Regions from separate parts of the Pseudoalteromonas sp. OFAV1 genome, predicted to be linked through region 1. Evidence: predicted binding sites of a transcription regulator. Region 1 holds the regulator's gene; each other region holds the start of a gene.
The links. The regulator sigma-54, encoded in region 1, starts transcription at its own class of promoters, with help from an activator protein. The targets are predictions, from matches to a motif close to GTTGGCACGNNNNTNGNNT.
Positions count from the first base shown of each region.

Region 2: a site for sigma-54 is predicted at 2,600-2,618, ahead of L1267_RS04100 (LruC domain-containing protein). Genes of this name have one in related genera too.
Region 3: a site for sigma-54 is predicted at 1,996-2,014, ahead of L1267_RS19855 (YggN family protein). Genes of this name have one in related genera too.
Region 4: a site for sigma-54 is predicted at 1,318-1,336, ahead of L1267_RS04185 (BON domain-containing protein). Genes of this name have one in related genera too.

Region 1 covers NZ_JAKGBG010000008.1:43,074-47,820, reverse strand. The annotation lists gene kdsC (3-deoxy-manno-octulosonate-8-phosphatase KdsC) at 1-88, shown strand, start outside; gene lptC (LPS export ABC transporter periplasmic protein LptC) at 85-639, shown strand; gene lptA (lipopolysaccharide transport periplasmic protein LptA) at 629-1,150, shown strand; gene lptB (LPS export ABC transporter ATP-binding protein) at 1,147-1,872, shown strand; gene L1267_RS06605 (RNA polymerase factor sigma-54) at 1,990-3,486, shown strand; gene hpf (ribosome hibernation promoting factor) at 3,513-3,800, shown strand; gene ptsN (PTS IIA-like nitrogen regulatory protein PtsN) at 3,804-4,256, shown strand; gene rapZ (RNase adapter RapZ) at 4,257-4,747, shown strand, end outside.
Region 2 covers NZ_JAKGBG010000004.1:192,354-197,100, reverse strand. The annotation lists gene L1267_RS04110 (M28 family peptidase) at 1-278, shown strand, start outside; gene L1267_RS04105 (ATP-binding protein) at 271-2,427, opposite strand; gene L1267_RS04100 (LruC domain-containing protein) at 2,652-4,747, shown strand, end outside.
Region 3 covers NZ_JAKGBG010000050.1:19,444-24,190, reverse strand. The annotation lists gene L1267_RS19875 (AzlC family ABC transporter permease) at 1-447, shown strand, start outside; gene L1267_RS19870 (AzlD domain-containing protein) at 444-743, shown strand; gene L1267_RS19865 (glutathione peroxidase) at 930-1,412, shown strand; gene L1267_RS19860 (PA3496 family putative envelope integrity protein) at 1,469-1,657, opposite strand; gene L1267_RS19855 (YggN family protein) at 2,050-2,850, shown strand; gene L1267_RS19850 (aminotransferase-like domain-containing protein) at 2,913-4,355, opposite strand; gene L1267_RS19845 (DMT family transporter) at 4,457-4,747, shown strand, end outside.
Region 4 covers NZ_JAKGBG010000005.1:427-5,173, forward strand. The annotation lists gene L1267_RS04180 (LiaF domain-containing protein) at 385-1,041, opposite strand; gene L1267_RS04185 (BON domain-containing protein) at 1,371-1,940, shown strand; gene L1267_RS04190 (YqaE/Pmp3 family membrane protein) at 1,998-2,156, shown strand; gene L1267_RS04195 (hypothetical protein) at 2,411-2,620, shown strand; gene L1267_RS04200 (methyl-accepting chemotaxis protein) at 2,605-4,632, opposite strand.

The DNA.
Region 1 (4,747 bases):
GGGTGGCTTTGGCGCTGTACGTGAATTAACAGATTTACTGATGTTAGAAAACGGTAAGCCGTTAACTAGCGATGGAACCAGCGCATGAATATAGCCCGTATTTTACTGAGTATTGTTTTTGTTTGTTGCATGGTGTGGTTGTGGTATCCGTACTTTAACCAAACAACAAACACAATAAATAGTGAAGACGAGATTATTGCAACTCCCGATTATACGGCCGTTGCACTAAAGCAAACCGCTTATGATGAGCAAGGCAAGATTAGCCATAAGGTGGCGGCTGCAAAAATGGAGCTTTATCAGCAACTTGGGTTTACCTTTTTTGAGCAACCTATTTTTACACTTTATGGCGACCAGCAAATTTGGCAAGTAAAAGCTAAAGAAGCCACCTTATATGAAAACGATCAGCTTATTTTTGAAGGCGATGTTGTTGCTAAAAACTTAACCCATAATGGCATGATCGAAGATATTAAAGCTGAAAACATTAACGTTGATATAGAACAAATGACCATGTTTTCGAAGCAACCTGTGACGCTAACAGGACCAAATTTAAAAATTACCGGTAAAGGCCTAAAAGCTAATTTAAAAACCGAGATTGTAGAGCTAACTAACCATACACGAACCATATACTATGACCAATAAACTGAAGAAATTACTCCTGATCCCAAGCTTATTGATTGCCTTTTCAGGCGTAGCTGCCGAGCAGACAGGCGCACAAATTAGCATAAGCTCAGATCGCCAAACTGGTAAGCTAAAAGATGGCGTTGGTATATTTGAAGGCAATGTCGAAATTATACATGGTAACCGCCGGATCACAGCCGAACGCCTTGAAGCCCATGGTGGTGATACAGAAGGTACTGTTGAGTTAATTATCGCCACAGGTAAGCCTGCTTATTTTGAAGAAAAGCAAGCAGATGGCACGGTAATGAGCGCCAGTGCAGAAGAAGTTCGCTACGACGTAGCCAAGCGCTTCTTAACTTTAAATGGCGAAGCCGAAGTGACTCAAGCAGGCCAAAAAGTAACAGCGAAAAGCATTACTTATGATATGGCACAACAACTAATTAGCGCAGAAAAAGACGAAAACTCAACAGACCGTGTACACACAATCTTAGTGCCTGTTGACAACAAACAAGACGATAAAGGCCAACCATGAGCACATTAAAAGCAGAGCTTTTAGCAAAAAGTTATAAAGGCCGCCAAGTTGTCAAAAATGTGGGTCTTGAGGTTGAAGCGGGCAGTATCGTTGGTTTGCTTGGCCCAAATGGCGCAGGCAAAACCACCACTTTCTATATGATTGTTGGCTTAGTACCTAGCGATAAAGGCAAGATCAGCATTGATGATAATGATATTACACTTTTGCCAATGCATAGCCGAGCACGTTTAGGGATTGGTTACCTACCACAAGAGTCATCTATTTTTAGAAAGTTAACGGTTTATCAAAACCTAATGGCTATTTTAGAAACGCGTAAAGATTTAAATAAACAAGGCCGAGAAGAAACACTCAACAACTTACTTGATGAATTTAGTATTCAGCATATTCGTGATAGTCAAGGTATGGCTTTATCTGGGGGCGAGCGTCGTCGCGTAGAAATTGCTAGGGCATTAGCCGCAAATCCTAAATTTATCTTGTTAGATGAGCCTTTTGCTGGTGTTGATCCTATTTCAGTGTTAGATATAAAGAAAATTATTGAACACTTAAAAAATCGTGGTATTGGTGTATTAATCACTGACCATAATGTTAGAGAAACCCTTGATGTTTGTGAAAAAGCCTACATTGTTTCTCATGGGGAGCTAATTGCATCAGGAACACCTGAGCATGTTTTAGCTGACCAAACCGTACGCGATGTGTATCTAGGTGAGCAATTCAGGCTATAACCAATAAGCCACCATCTAGCGCATCTGCTAAACTAAATAACAATGACAATAAATCGATATAAATTTACCTGTGACTGCACAGGTGTCGATAACACATAAAAGGATTGTTAGGGATACATGAGGCAATCATTACAGCTGCGCATGGGCCAGCAACTTACAATGACTCCACAACTGCAACAAGCAATTCGCTTGCTGCAGCTTAGTACATTGGATCTCCAGCAAGAAATTCAAGAAGCACTTGATAGTAACCCTCTGCTTGAAGTGGAAGAAGCAGATTACAACGATGAAAACATTGGTAAGAACGAGCAAAAAGCTGAATCTGATGATACTCAGCTAAGTGCATCGGCCGAAGAAGCGCCGAGTGAGTACGAACAAGAAAGCAGCGATGCCCTTAACAAAGACACCGTTAGTGACGATTTAGCCATGGATGTGACATGGGATGAGTACATGAGTGCTGCCCCATCAACATCATCAGGTCCAATGCCAGAAGATGAGTCAATTTATCAAGGTGCATCGACTGAAACCCTCCATGAATACCTTATGTGGCAATTACAACTCACACCATTTAGCCCAACCGATGAAGCGATCGCTGTCGCCATCGTAGAGGCAATTGATGACTCAGGTATTTTAACTGTTAGCTGCGAAGACATAGTCGAAAGTTTTAATCAAAATAATGATGAAGAAGAAATCGAACTAGATGAAGTCGAAGCGGTCTTAAAGAGAATACAGTTGTTTGATCCAGTAGGGATTGGTGCCCGTAGCTTACAAGAGTGCTTATGTATCCAGCTTCGCCAATTCGATGCGAGTACGCCGTATTTAGCTGAAACTAAAATGGTTTTATCTGAGCATATTGAATTATTAGCAAGTCGCGACTATCGCACTTTGATGAAAAAGACTAAGCTTAAAGAAAGCGAACTAAAAGAAGTAATGACGCTGATCCACAGCTTAAACCCTAAGCCAGCAGACAGCATAGTTCGCGAAGAGTCTGAGTACGTTATACCCGATGTATCGGTTAAAAAAGTTAAAGGTCGTTGGGTCGTTGAACTAAACCCAGATTGTATGCCAAAAATTAGAGTGAATAGCCAATATGCAGCTATGTCACGCTCAGTAAAATCGAGCAGCGATAGCCAGTTTATTCGCTCTCATTTACAAGAAGCTAAATGGTTTATTAAAAGCTTAGAGAGCCGTAACGATACACTTTTAAAAGTGACCAATTGTATCGTACAGCAACAACAAGCATTTTTTGAACATGGCCCAGAAGCCATGAAACCAATGGTGCTGAACGATGTCGCAGAAATGGTCGAAATGCATGAATCGACAATTTCACGTGTTACAACACAAAAATACATGCACACCCCTCGCGGGATTTTTGAGTTGAAATATTTCTTCTCAAGCCATGTCAGCACAGAAAACGGTGGTGAGTGTTCATCAACAGCAATTCGCGCTTTGATCAAAAAGCTTATCGCTGCAGAAAACTCAGCTAAACCATTGAGTGATAGTAAAATTGCAGATATATTGGCTGAGCAAGGAATTAAAGTAGCTAGACGCACAATTGCAAAATATCGAGAGTCTCTAGCGATACCTCCGTCTAATCAGCGTAAGAGTTTGATTTAGACGTTTTACATAGAAGGAAAATGCTTATGCAACTAAATTTAACTGGTCGTCATGTAGAAATCACTGATTCATTAAGAGACTATGTAAACAGCAAGTTTGCAAAACTAGAAAGGCATTTTGACCACATTAATAATGTACATGTCATTCTAGATGTAGAAAAATTAAGCCAAAAAGCAGAAGCAACTTTACATGTAAATGGAGGCGAGCTCTTTGCCTCAACTGCACACCAAGATATGTATGCAGCCATTGACTCGCTAATCGATAAACTAGATCGTCAAGTCATTAAACACAAAGAGAAATTAGCTCGACACTAAATTATGAAACTTAGTTCACTTACTAACCAGGACTGCAGCAAAGCTGCGGTCCTTTTTAATAGCAAAAAAAGAATCCTTGAATATATCAGCGAGCTGGCTCACCAGCAGCTTCCTCATTTATCTCAACAAGACGTCCTTGATGCCTTACTCAATAGAGAAAAATTAGGCAGTACAGGTATTGGTCGTGGCATTGCTATTCCACATGGCCGCATGAGTGGTGCAGAGCAACCACAGGCATTTGTCATAGTGAGTGAATCCCCAATCAATTTTGACGCAATTGATAACCGACCTGTGGATATTTTCGTTGCACTCATCGTACCAGATGGAGACAGCCAACTTCACCTAAAGACCTTATCGACAATTGCTGATAGACTAAAAGATAAGGAGTTTTGTAAACAGTTACGTAGCGCCAAAACAGACCACGAACTGTTTCAGGTCATATCAGCAGAGGCATAAATGGAATTAATTATCATCAGCGGTCGCTCAGGCTCAGGTAAATCGGTCGCTTTACGTGTACTTGAAGACTTGGGTTACTACTGTGTTGATAATATCCCAGTCAACTTATTACCTTCGCTTGTTCGTAGCGTTTCAGACAACTATGACAAAATAGCAGTCAGCATAGATGTGCGTAACTTACCGAAAGAGCAGCAAGAGTTTAATGATATTCTTGAATACCTGCCAGGTTTCGCAAACCCAACACTGTTCTATTTAGACAGTGATGACCAAACTCTGATCAAACGCTTTTCTGAAACGCGACGCTTACATCCTCTATCGATTGACTCGCTGCCACTCGATTTAGCAATTAAGCAAGAAAGAGTATTACTGGATGTACTGATCACGCGCGCTGATTTTATGATTGATACCACCGACCTGAGTGTTCATCAGTTAGCTGAATCTATTCGTGAAAAGATCTTAGGTAAAAAAGATAAAAAGCTGATTATCACCTT
Region 2 (4,747 bases), on a different contig from region 1:
GTATTTCAGGTGCTGTAAAGCCAAGTACAACCTTGGCGTGGCATGAAAGTGATGACCCAACTGTGGTTAGTTATAAAATCTATTGGCGTTATACCAGTGAGCCACAATGGCAATTTAGTCGTGATGTTGGCAAAGTCACCGAAGCAACACTGAAAAATATTGTTATCGATAACTACTATTTTGGTGTTGCTGCTGTGAACAAAGATGGAATTGAATCACCGGTTGTATTTCCTGGTGATGTTGGTGCATTTGAATGGCCAGACAAATCACCTAAATAGCAATCGTTAAGTCATAGCGGACACCACCGAGTTCGCTATGGGCTGCCGTTATACGCCAATTATGGGCTTCGACAATTTGTTTTACTATCGCAAGCCCAATCCCTGACCCTGATTGTTTAACTGTATTTAAGTCTGGCACTCTATAAAGGTGGTCAAAAATCTTTGTTAAACTTTCATCGCTCACGCCAGGGGCTGAATCTTCATAGCGGATCAATAGCTGTGTTTGGCTTTGGCTAATCGTTAAATTAATCTTACCGGGCTGATGCGTGTACTTAAGCGAATTACTGATTAAGTTTGCAAATAACTGTGAAAGCCTTGTTGCATCACACTCTAATGTTAATTCATCGGCTATGTTTTGTGTGAATCCCACTTCAAATTGATCCAGCTGGATCACCATATCTGCGTGTAAACTTTGGAAATATTCAGCAGCATTAATTGCTGTTAGCTTGAGCTGAAAACTACTTTGTTCTAAAAGAGAGATTTTATTTAAATCAGCAACTAAGGTCGCCATGTCGGTGATTTTTTGGTTGAGCTTTTCGTAGGTAAGCTCATTAAATTGAGTAAGACCAGCTTGCAGAGTTTCAAGGTGTAAGCGCAACCCTGTTAATGGACCACTTAGTTCGTGGGCAACTTGTGATAATAACTTACTACGTTGGCTGATTTGTTTATCTAGATAATTCCGGCGTTGTTCAATCAGTTGTTTTCTTTGTTTTACTCTTAATAATGCGATGCCCATTACAGCTAAAAGCAAGCTAAATAATAAAATGCTGTATAAGATTGTTTGACGCTGTGAGGCTATGGCTTGGCTTTTTTCATGGTCTTGCAGTTTTAAATTTTGAATGGCCAAATCTCGGTCGCGAATAGCAATTGAGTTTTGTAACTCTGCTAAACGTTGATTGTAGTTGTTATGGGCAAAGTTTTTTTCAAGCTCCGTGATAGTGCGTTGATACGACAATGCTTGTTGATAATCAGCTTGCTGTTGTGCAACTGTAATTAGATGTTCAAGGGCAAGGATCTGCTTTTGCAGCCTATTTTTTTGATTACTTAATTGAAAGGCTTGTTGTGCATAATGTTTAGCTTGTTTAAGCTCAGTCGAGCCAATGTATAGTTTTGCTAATGTAAGTAACACATCAGTATATAAGTGATCGTCTTCTTTCAGTTCAGTGATTACTTGTTTTTCAATTGCTAATGCTTGATCAGCTTTATCAATTTCAAGCAAATTTATTGCAATATTATGCTTAGCCCAAGCGGTATTTCTTGTGCTGTTATAACTAGCAAATACTTGCTGAGCATCTTGTGCGTATTCAAGTGCTTTAGTGTAATTGTGTAGCCCATATTCGCATTGTGATAACTTAACTAAGCTATGTCCGATATCTGAAAGTGACCCCGTTTGTCTATCAAAACTAAGCGCTGTAATAAACTCGCTCTTTGCTTTTTCGTATTGGCCTAAATCTAAATAACTTTGAGCAATCGAATAGGTTATGCCTGCTTGTAATGAAATAGACGGTGACATCTGCTGAACTAGCTCACGGCGTTTTAGTTTATACTCCAGAGCAAGCGTTAACCGGTCTAACTGCTCAAGATTACGTGAGTAACCATGGTAGAGCATTTCTTTTTGCTTTAAGGTTAATTCGCGATTGTTGTCGTGAATATAAACCTCAAGCAAGTTCAAGGCGGCTTGATACTCACCAGCATTATGATAGGCACTGACAAGGCTCGCCACGGCGTCAATTTCATAATCGCTAAGTTGCAAACGCTGAAATAGCGCGACATTTTGTTGAGATAACGAAATTGCGGTTTCTAAGTCACTTTTTCTGTAGGCCAGTCGTGCTTTAGCAAGATACAACTCGCTGTATATAGGGGAGTCGTTTTTGTATTTTGGGCCTGCTTCAAGCTCATCTATTATTGTTTGCGCCTGCTGAAACTGCCCCAGCTGTATATGAACGTGAATTAATCTAACGTTAAAACTGATTCTTTCTGCAAGGCTTGCCGATTCTAAAAGTTGTTTATCGATACTTAATAAATACTCATATCGTTTTTGGTAATCACTGATTGCTCTGGCTTCGTCAATATGGTTTTGCAATGATGATGCAAAAGCACAGTTCATTGATAAGGCAAAATACAGAAAAACAGCGGCTTTAAGTTTCATAGTAGGGTTTATTATTTTTTTAAATCCCAACTAGTCTAGCATGTCATACTTTTAAATGGGAATGATTTGCTTTTATAGCTAAAAGGAATTGCATTATGCAATTATTCTTCTCGCAACTTGCGAATAATATTGGCTAGATTTTTATAACGCATTGTTAAAAGGCTATTTATTTTTTGGAATGGTTGCTGCTTTAAGTAATTACACACCCAAAGGAGAGTGTAATTATGAAAATTAACATGTTCATTTACTTAACAGCGGCACTTGCTAACGGCTTGGTAAGTGCAGCACCATTTGAGCAGTGTCCAAGTAAAGCATTTTTAATTCAGGGTTCGCCCGCACAGATGTATGGTGTTGATTTAGTATCTGCGAAAACGACAGTGCTTGCAGCAGCAATGGATTTTGCAAGCGAAGCTAATAACGACAGTGTTAATGCGGTGGGCTTTAATTACCAAGACCAATACATGTATGGTTTTAGTAAGCAAGCCCCTAAAAGTGTGGTACGCATAAATAACCAATACATGTTAGAGCGTTTAAATGTAAGCGGCTTACCAGATACGAACTTTTATGTGGGTGATATTTTAGTTGATGAGCAGCAAAACAAGGCTGTGTATTACTTATATCATCCGCGCTTTGGCCTTTACGCCATTAATTTAACAGCACAAAATGAACAATACCAAGCTGAATTAATTCCAGGCTCTGCTAATTGGAATCTCACTATTTATGACTTTGCATTTCATCCGCACAGTACTCTTCTTTACGCTGTTGAATCAAACGGCGACTTATATGAGATCAACGTTGAAAATGGTGGCCCTGTTTTTATTACAAATCTCGATATTGCAGGTGATACAGGCGCCAATGGCGCAGCTTACTTTGATTTGCAAGGGCAGTTTTATTTTAGTAACAATCGAAGCGGTAAAGTCCATAGGGTTAATTTAAACATCAGCCCTGTGTCGGGTTATACACCAACTGCGTCTGTGTTTACATTGGGCCCTACATCTAACCAAAATGATGGGGCACGTTGTGCTATAGCAGAGGTAAAAGTTACAGATAACTCGATTGATTTTGGTGATGCGCCTAGACCTTATCAAACAACGTTAGAAGATAGCGGTGCAAGACACTTGTTCGATCCTAATGAAGACCAATCTAACCTTGTTTATCTCGGCGCAAGTGTTGATGGAGAAAACCTAAACACTGCCAGTGATCTTCTCCAGTCATCAGTAGATAGCTCTGACGATGGGGTCAAGTTTGTGACTGATTTTGTTGCCGGCTCAACAAGCCAAATTATTGTCACATCACCAAATGATAATGGCTATTTATATGCTTGGTTTGATTGGGACCAAAATTACCAGTTTGATGCAGACGAAATCACAGTGAGTAAATACCGCCTTAATCAAGGGGATAACAGTGTTCTTGTTGATGTACCAAGTAATGCTGTTATGGGGGCAACATGGGCACGTTTTCGGGTTACAGACGGTAGCGAAGCAAATCCAATAACTGCAACAGGTGGGGTTACAGGCGGAGAAGTTGAAGACTATCCCATTAATACCTACGGTAGTCTTGCTTACCCAAGTGAGAATGGCTGGGTAACTCTGGCTTATGAAGACCAATGGCCCTTCGCTGGTGATTATGACTTTAATGATTTGGTTATGAATTACCGTACAAAGTTGATTGATAAAGATGGACAAGCGCTTGGTTATAAAATTGAAGGAGATCTTGTAGGAATAGGTGCCACTTTTCACAACGGGTTTGCAGTTCGCCTTTATCAATCTAGCCCCAGTGGTATAAACAAACGCATTTTACGCAGTCAAATAGACCAAGCATCAATCAGTTTAATCATTAATGGCGAACAGCAAACACATACGATCCTTGAAGAAGGAACAGAAGACGCAATTTTTATTGTGATGCCAGACACATGGGCCTATGCAAGTAAAGACTCTAGCTGTAGTTTTTTCAGAACAGAAGCGGGTTGTAACATTAATAATAAAGTTAGCTTCACTTTAAGTGTGTCATTAAATACTTATATAGCGAGTGTTGATGCACCTAAATATACACTGGACCCATTTATTTTTGCGGCAGAAGGTCATTACCACGGTACTTTTTTAGATGGCTTGAATCCTCGCGGATGGGAAGTGCATATTAAAAACCAACCGCCGACAGAAAAATTTAATCAAAGCTTGTTTTCTTTAGTAGGCAGTGATGATGCAACTAATACTCAGTTTGGGTATTACTTCCAAACGCCATCTGGATTACCTTGGGCCATTGAAGTGGGGTCGTCATGGGCGCACCCAAAAGAAAGTGTTGATATAACCCAAGCCTATAG
Region 3 (4,747 bases), on a different contig from region 1:
GGTTTAGCTATTCGCCACAAAGTCATTGATCAACCTTTTCGTTGGCGCCTTCCTGTTAGCTTTGTACTCACGGATGAATTATTTGCGTTTTCGCACCATCGCAAAGCCTACCGAACAAAAGTGCGCCTTATTTACGCGCTCAGTGCAGGGTTTAGTTTTTATATTGCGTGGAATATATGGACTTTGCTTGGCATAGTCGCGGGAAGCTTACTGCCTGACTTAACAGACCTTGGGCTTGATTTTGCCATTGCTGCCACATTTATTGCCTTAGTTATTCCAGGTGTAAAGAACCTTGCTACGTTGGCTACTGTGCTCACCGCAGGCGTTGTCGCTACGCTTTTAAAAAGTCAAGGCTTTCAGCTATGGTTAGTGACTGCAGCGCTAATAGCCATGACAGTAGGTTATTTAATTAGTCGCTGGCAAGCAAAAGAGGAGCATACACTATGATGACCAGCATTTTATTGATGGCGTGTATTACCTTTTTCACACGTTACTTATTTTTGCACCGCGCATTACCGTTTAAAGTCGGCCCGAAAATGCAGCAATTTTTAAGTTTTAGCGCCCCAGCGGTACTTACCGCAATTTGGGTACCCATCGTCTTTATAAATGAGGGAGAGATTAACTTAGATTGGCAAAACCCTTATTTAAGTGCGGCTGTATTAGCCATCATTGTCGCATATAAAACACATAACATTTATTACACCACGCTTGCAGGCATGGGGCTATTTATCATTTTAAGTTAGTCTTTTTTGTCGCTAAATTTGTACTTTTGGCCTTTCAGAGCAACATACTTTGAGTTTAAAAAACTGACATCAACTCTAACACTGCTCACAGTTGGCTATAAGGTATAAAGTGTGATTAAAATTTATACTTTTATACATCTCTAAAGCGGGTTAGAATTAATTCAACAATAATAATAAGTGATACCTATGAGTGAATTTTATCAACTGAGTGCCACCAGCCTTCAAGGTCAAACTATTGATTTTAAAGACTTTGAAAATAAAGTCGTTCTAATTGTAAATACGGCGAGTAAATGTGGCTTTACCCCTCAGTATGAAGGCTTGCAAGCACTCCACGAAAAATACCATGATCAAGGTCTCGTCATTATCGGCTTTCCATGTAACCAGTTTGGTAAGCAAGAACCGGGAGATGCTAAAGAAATAAAAGAAGGCTGCCTAATTAACTATGGCGTTAGCTTTTTAATGATGAGCAAGGTCGATGTAAATGGCGAACATGCCCACCCAGTTTTTAGATACCTAAAATCAGAGTTACCTGGGTTTATTACCCGCAAAATAAAATGGAACTTCACCAAGTTTTTAATTGGTAAAGATGGCAAAGCTATTAAACGATTTGCTCCTTTAACAAAACCAGAGCAGATCGAAGCTGCGATTATTGCTGCATTAAACAAATAAAATCACATGCCAATAAGCAATAAAGAGGCAAAATGCCTCTTTATTTAAATTTATGCTTAGTCGTTCATGTACTCGTCAAAGTCGTCTTCGCCTAAGTTTCTGCGTAAGCGTTTTTGCTCAAGATAATCTTCTAGCTTCTTCTTAACGCGTTGCTTTTTTTTGTCATGTTGATTACGCCCAACCATTTCGTACTCGTCTTCAACAAAATCGTCATCTAGCGCATCATAACTAAATGTCTTACCCACAACCCACTCCATAAAGTGTTTGAGACCAATTTCACAAATTTAAAGTTTGCTCTGTGAATTGGCAAAGTTTAAAAAGCTCAGTGATTAATTAGTATGTAAAAAACCACCAAAATAAAGCCATATCGCCATGCTAAATGGGTGATATGTCAATATTGTGAATAAATAGCGCTAAATTCGGATTCTGAAAAGTGAGAGTTTTTTATCGTTTCGATAAAACCCATTTATGCATGTTTATTTTTTAGTTAATTTGACCAAATTTTAGTTAAAAATTTAATTCTCATAACTTCTAACTACACTTAATAAAATGATAACCCTATGAAATAAAATAAAAATATAAATTTGGCATTAAGTTTGATTATGTCTAAATGTCATTTCAAACAGGAAAGAAAAAAATGAAAAAGTTATTGTTAGTAAGTTCTTTATTTATCGCTACCAGCGCAATGGCTCATAACGATAATGATACAAATATTTCATTCAGCGGTGAGCAATGTGATGTTGAATTTAAAAATGATGTACGCATCACACCAAGCGAGTTAGAAGTATACACAGCCGATAATCGCTCTATGAAAATCATCGATCAGCACACTTTGTATATCGATGGTCAAAGCGTATCGCTTGATGCTTCACAACAGCAAGCAATTGCAGATTACTCAGACAGCTTACGCAGCCAACTTCCTGAAGTCGCAAATATCGCACTTGATGGCGTAAAAATAGCAGGCGTAGCAATTGAAGAAGTGTCAAAAGCCTTCAACATTGACGGCCTAAACGACATTTCAGAATTAATGGACGATATCAGCGTAGAAGTGCAAAACGCCTTCTATCAACAAGGTGCGTTCACAATGGGTCAGCAAAATTTTGAAAAATTTGGTCAAAACTTTGAAGACCAATTCGATGAGCAAATCGAATCAGCAGTTGAATCAGCCATGATGCAATCAATGGGCAGTATTTTGGTCGCGCTAGGCTCTGAACTTTTAGGTTCGGGTGGCGACATGAATGAGTTTGAACAACGTATGGAAAACATGGGCGCACAAATAGAAGCGCGCGTTGAAACACAGGCAGCTCAACTTGAAGAGCGTGCAGATGCATTATGCGGCAGCTTTGCTGATATCGCTCATAAAGAGCAAGAGTTAGTGGCGCTAGTACCAGAACTAAAAGAGTATCAACTTTTTATCTTCAAACAAAACGCAGAGTAATGAATTAACATCCCTGAACCAAAACACTTGGTCCTTTCGCGCAGAGCTTGCTCTGCGCTTTTTTATTTTTTGGCCAGCACAGTAAGTTGCGATAACGTTTTAATCGACTGCTCTAAATTTTCAGACCAAGGCAAGCCATAACTTAAGCGAAAACAGCTACGGTACTTTTTACCCGCTGAAAATATCAGCCCTGGAGTAATACTGATCCCCGCTTCAAGTGCCAAATGAAATAATTTTACCGCATCATATTGGCTACCAAGATCAACCCAAATAACACAACCCCCTTGCGGGTTACTTATACGCGCACAGCTTGGCATGTGCTGCTGCAAACACCAGATCATACGCTCTTTGTTGGTACTTAAGCGCTGTCTTAGTAAACGAATATTACGATCGTACTCGCCAGTGGCTATAAATTCATACAAGGTCCACTGATTAATAAGTGGCGCAGAGCAACTAAGCGCCCTTTTATAGCGCCTTGCTTGTTCAGCAAACTTACCGGCAATGATCCAACCAATACGGTAACTGGGCGCAGCTGTTTTTGAAAATGACGCGCAGGTGATCACTAAACCCTTTTTTGAATAAGCTTGTGCAGGAGTCGCTCGCTTAGCTGTAAAATGTAGGTCGCCATAAACATCATCTTCAATAAGCACGACATCGCGCTGCTCTAAAAGTGCCACCAATTGTTCACGCTTGGCATCAGGCATAAAGCTGCCAACCGGGTTATTTAATGAGGTAGAAAATACACACGCTTTTATATCATGTTCATCGAGTGCTTGAGCCAAGTCATCTAGCCATATTCCTTCATCAGGACACAGCGGTATTTCCAGTGCCTTTAAACCTAAGCTTTCAATTAATTCGATAATGCCAAAATAGCAAGGCGACTCGATAGCAATAACATCTCCGGGTTTAGCGACACACTTAAGGGCTATCGCCAACGCCTCTTGAGCGCCATTGGTGATCACTAATTCATCGCTATCAACCCCAATGCCGAAGTCTAAATAACGATGAATGAGTTGTTTTTTAAGTGGTGCAAAGCCATCCATCGGACCGTAATTAATTGCCGATGCCCCAGCGAGTGTCATTACCCGACGCATGGTTCTTGCCAATGCTTTATCTGTCGGTGCAGCGGCCACAGGATTGGCAATACCAAATGGCACCACATTAGCTTTGTGGATAGCGCTATATACCTGTTCTATTAAGCCTTGTTTGTTGACCGTGGTAGGTTCTCGACTCAGCCTGACTCGCTTTGGCCGCGACTGATTTAATTGTGAAGACTTTAAAAAGTAACCTGACTTTTCTCTGGCTTCAATGAGCCCCTGTCCTTCAAGTAATTGATAAGCTTGTTTTACCGTCGGAATACTAATATTAAGCTTGTCAGCCATTTTTCTGAGTGAAGGTAATTTTTCACCTGGTAATAACGAGCCTTGCAAACAAAGATCTCTAACTAACTGAATAACTTGTTGATATAAGAACTCACTGTTACTACGACTGATTACTTGTGACATAGCCCACCAAACTGTATAGGTTGCATTTCTAGTTTTCTGTATATGTTAAGTATACAGAAGCGATTTAAAATGAACATACTTTCAATTTTTAGGTACTAACTATGAAAAGCGCTGCTCTCTACCTTGCTACAGTACTGATCTGGGGATCGACTTGGCTTGCTATTGAGTTTCAACTGGGTGATGTCGCTGTTGAGGTCTCTTTATTTTATCGCTTTGCCATTGCAGCCATTTTAATGTGGGCCTTTGTGCTCGTAAAAAAACTTCCTATGCAATATTCACTGCGTGATCACGGCTTTTTTGCATTATTAGCTTTATTTAACTTTGGTTTAAATTATTTAGTACTGTATTGGGCGCAGAACTACCTTACCTCAGCAATGGCTTCAATTGCCTTT
Region 4 (4,747 bases), on a different contig from region 1:
GAGACTGTTCCGTGTTCAGGTAGAAAATACCGTCACAGAGAAAAGTCATAAAGGGGCGAATACATTAAAGTGACCAGGGGTAGCTCCCCAAATAGAGTCCGTATATAAGCCAGCATCTAATCTTTATTTAATAAATACTCCGTTGACAAAAAACGGGGAGTCCATATAAGAACACAGAGAGCATAGAGGAAGAGAACTGAGTTTTCTCTTAAGCGAAGCGCCTCTTACCCTCTTTGTGCGATTAGATCTTCGATGTAGGCGTGAAATTTATTTCGCGCGCATTCTAGTAGGTCGTGCTTTAGCGCGTCATTGGTGAAACGTATGCAATATCTTGTCGCCATAAATGACGACCTACATTAACATAATCGCAACTCGCAACTTTTACTACATCTTATTCATCTCTTTCCAACTGGCTTTTAGACTGTTGGCAAAGCTGATGAACTTTTCTTTCATGGTACGTTTAACTGAAATCTCGACTGAGCCTAGCCATACATTACCTTCAATGGTAATGGTTGGGCCTTGGCCTTTATTTAAGGCGACTGATCTGTTCTCTACACTGCCAATAACACTGAACAGCTTTGATACCACATTGACATGTTCTGGCACATAGATTTCGTCGTTACCTAAAATACAGTTCACGTAAATAGTGACATGTTGGTGCTGGAAAATCGCTTCGCTAAAATCGAGCTCAATTGAACCTAAGCAGTTTGTAAGGTGAATTTCTTTTGGCACTACCCACTGGCCGCTGCGCTCATTTGAACCCAAAATACTACGAAGCTGCAGACTTTCGTTATCGCTGCTGTGGCCATAATGAGGTTTAAATTGCGCATGCTTTTGCGATTTGTAGTCAATATCAGCTTTTAGCTCTAAGTCAGCAACAAGTTCAACGAGTACTTCGTTGCTGGTGGCTTCCATTGCTTGGTCTAAGCGGCGTTCAAATGCTTCAGCTGAAATAACAGCATGACTGTAGTTATAAATGAGTTGATCAATTACTTCTTCTCTTACTTGATCGATTGGGCGATCTTCAAGTTTAACGGCCATGGTAGTTCCCTGTTGTGATTATCAAAGTGATTTTTATGTTATTCGTAATAAAGCAAAGCTTAGGCCAAATTTTATTTTATTATAAATCAATATGTTGTGTTTTATAGTGTCAACGTTACTTAGTTAAATTAACCACAGATTAATAAAATCAGCAACTAAATGGTTATTTTTGCAATATAGTGAACTTCTTACCGAGCAGCCTGTAAATCTTTACCGAATTGAATATAAATAGTCGCTGAATGAGGGCTTAAGGTATTGAAATTAAACAAATAAATAGTTGGCATTATAGTCGCATTAGTAAAAGTGTCTTAAATCAAAAGGAGAAGATTATGAACACTTTTAACAAATCTATGATTGCCGCTTTAGTAATTGGTGCAACAGCAAGTATGTCAGCTCAGGCAAGCAGTTGGGAAAATGAAAGTAAAGATGCTTGGATTGATGGTAAGGCAGAAACTGTGCTTCTTATGAACACAAACCTTAACAACTTTGACATCAACACTGATGTAACGAATGGCAAGGTTGTACTTACAGGTAAAGTTGATAGTGAATTAGATAAAGAGCTTGCTGAAGAGCTTGTTCTTAGCCTAGATGGCGTTAGCTCTGTTGATAACAAACTAACGGTTGTTAAAAACATGAAGGCTAAGAAAATGAAAGCAGATAAAGCTGATTCAACTGAAAGCGATTTAACAGATGCGAAAATCAGTACTGTAATCACAACACGTTATTTATTTAACTCAGAAGTAGGTGGTACAGACATCGATGTTGATACCGATAACGGTGTAGTAACACTTAAAGGTACCGTTGAGTCTGATGCTGAAAAGCAATTAGCAATCAGTATCGCTGAAAACGCTGAAGACGTTCGCAAAGTAATCGATGAATTAACGATTGTTGCTGAATAACAGCAAGCCTAAATTAGCCCAGCTTTGGCTGGGCTAATAGATTTCAAGGAGTGAGTCATGGATTTAATACGTATTATTTTATCGGTTTTAATTCCACCTCTTGGCGTATTTTTACAGGTAGGTTTAGGTGCGCAGTTCTGGATTAATATTCTTTTAACCTTATTAGGGTACATTCCAGGTTTGATTCATGCTGTGTATATCATCGCTAAGCGATAATTACCGCATTAATCAGCAAGGATGAGTCAGGGAGCACAGCAAGGAGCAGCTGTAGGAGTAAAGGACGATAAACCGCAAGGAGTTTACAGTATGGACAATGTAGCACAGCAAAAAGGACAGCAAGGAAGTAACAAAGCGTTATGGAGTAGCGCACAATGGCAACGCTTTATGGATAAAGTGAACGGAGATGACAGCAAGGAATAAGCTCAGGCTTGGAGCCAAACAGGATGAAGCTAGCGTAAGGAGGTGACTATATGGAACAAGTACAAACGCAACCAACACAAGGATTGACCGACAAAGGAGTTGCTTTATGGAATAAGCAACAGTGGCATGAATTTATGGAACACGCGAAAGCGGTTGCGCCACGATTAACAGGGAAGGCTGACGATAAAAACCCGATGTCATCTTCAGGTGACATCGGGTTTTTAATAACTTCGGCAATTTATCTTTATAACTTAAACTGATTTACTGTCTTATTTAAAGACGCTGCCAATTCATTTAAATCACGTGCTTCATCTGCCAATTCATGAGCATGATCCGCAGTGCTATTAACAAGGTGGTTAATAGCCGCCAGGCTATTATTAATATCTTCTGCAACCACAGTTTGCTGTTCTGTTGAAGTCGCAATTTGATGACTCTGATCTTGTACATTTGTCACTGATTGCGCGATATCTTGCAGTGCTTGCAATACAATTTGCGTTTGCTCAACGGAGCCTTCAGCACGCTCTTGACCCTGTTGCATCATAGTTGATGCTTGTTGAGCAATTTGCTGTAAGCGACTGATCATATTTCGAATATCATCCGTTGACTCTTGCGTTCTGCTTGCTAGTGAACGAACTTCGTCAGCCACAACAGCAAAGCCTCGCCCTTGCTCACCGGCTCGTGCCGCTTCAATTGCTGCATTAAGTGCTAGTAAGTTAGTTTGCTCTGCAATTGAGTTGATTACGTCGATCACAGCGCCAATGTTGCCACTTTCTTGTTCAAGACCTGCAACCACTTTAGATGCTTCGCCGATGTGGCTTGCAAGCGCAGTCATTACTGACTGAGCTTGTGTAGAGCGCTTAGTGCCATCAACTGTAATGGCTTGCACTTCTTCGGCTGCATTATTGGTATGCTGCGCATTACGTGAAATTTCGAGTACTGTAGATGCCATTTCAGTAACAGCGGCACTTACACTATCAACTTGTTGTTTTTCTTGCTGAATTTCATCATTGGTTTTTTGCGATACAATTTTCAGCTGACTAGCTGCTTGGCTCAGCTGCTCTGCTTGCGCAGCAGTGTTGAGCATCATTGCACGTAATTTATCGATGAAGGTGTTCATATGATGAGCAAGCTGGCCAACTTCGTCCTGACTATGAATTTCAATTTTTTGTGTTAAATCGCCATCGCCTGATGCGATATCACGCATGATGTAAGTCAGTTTTGTAAGAGGTTTGGTGATCATTTGCGTGGCCCAAAAGATCATCGCAATGATAATCGCAAGGATGATGATTAATGATGTAGTGGTTGTCATCACCGCATCGTTAACTGGCTCATTAATCATGCTAGTTGGGATCAAAATCCCGACATACCAATCAAGATATGGACTTTCTAGTTCAAGGCGATTGTATACAACGTAATATTGCTCACCTTTAAATGTGACATAGCTGCTACCATCTTTTTGGCTTTTCATCGCGCGGTTTAATTCGCTAAAGCCTGATGTGTCGCTAAATTGTTTTTCGAGGGCATCTAAGCCTTCTTTACCATTAGGGCCTTCGTCAGTCACAGATAATTTATGGCCAGTACGCTCAGAGAAGTGAACAACCTTTTGATTGCCATCTAGCAAAAAGCCAAAACCTTGGCCATTAAAGCGAATGGCCTCAACCATGTCGTTGATATTGTTGAGCTGTAAATCAACCCCACCAAAACCAACAAGTTTGTTTTGTTTATTATAAACTGGTTGTTGTACAACCGCTGAGGCATTACCTGTGGTTAAATCTACAGAAATAGGGCCAACATAAAGTTTGTTGATCTTTAAAGCATCTTGCCACCAACCACGTTTATAAGCGTAATAAGGCTGGCCATTGTAGTGGGTGGTTCGCTCGTTTTCTTTAAAGTATTCGCCTGTTGTTGCTGATGCAAAGAAGGCCGATAGAATGTTGTCATCGTTACCACTGATACGAACAAAATCTTGATTAACGTTGTCGTATCCTGGTTGGTTATCAAGGCTTTGATCACGTTTAGTCCAGTTGTCAAACCAGTTTACTAAATGCGGATTTGTTACGAAGGTTTCAACAACTTTACCGTATTTAGCAAAGTAACCTTGCATTGACAGTCGTTCGCTTTGTAAGTAGCTATCAGCTTCGCGTTGAATCGCTTTGCGAGATAGGTCAGCAATATGATTAACAAAGAAACTAGACGCGATGATCAGTAGTACACTAATCGTCCCGCCAATCAGCAGTAATATTTTTTTACGTAAAGAGAGATTGTTTAACATAGGTGCACGTATTTTTATTATCGGTTAGAGTTATCTATCTAATCATATTTGCGCTTAAATCGCTACTTTGCAAAACGGTAGTTATTAATAAAATATTACAAAATACATAGGGTAA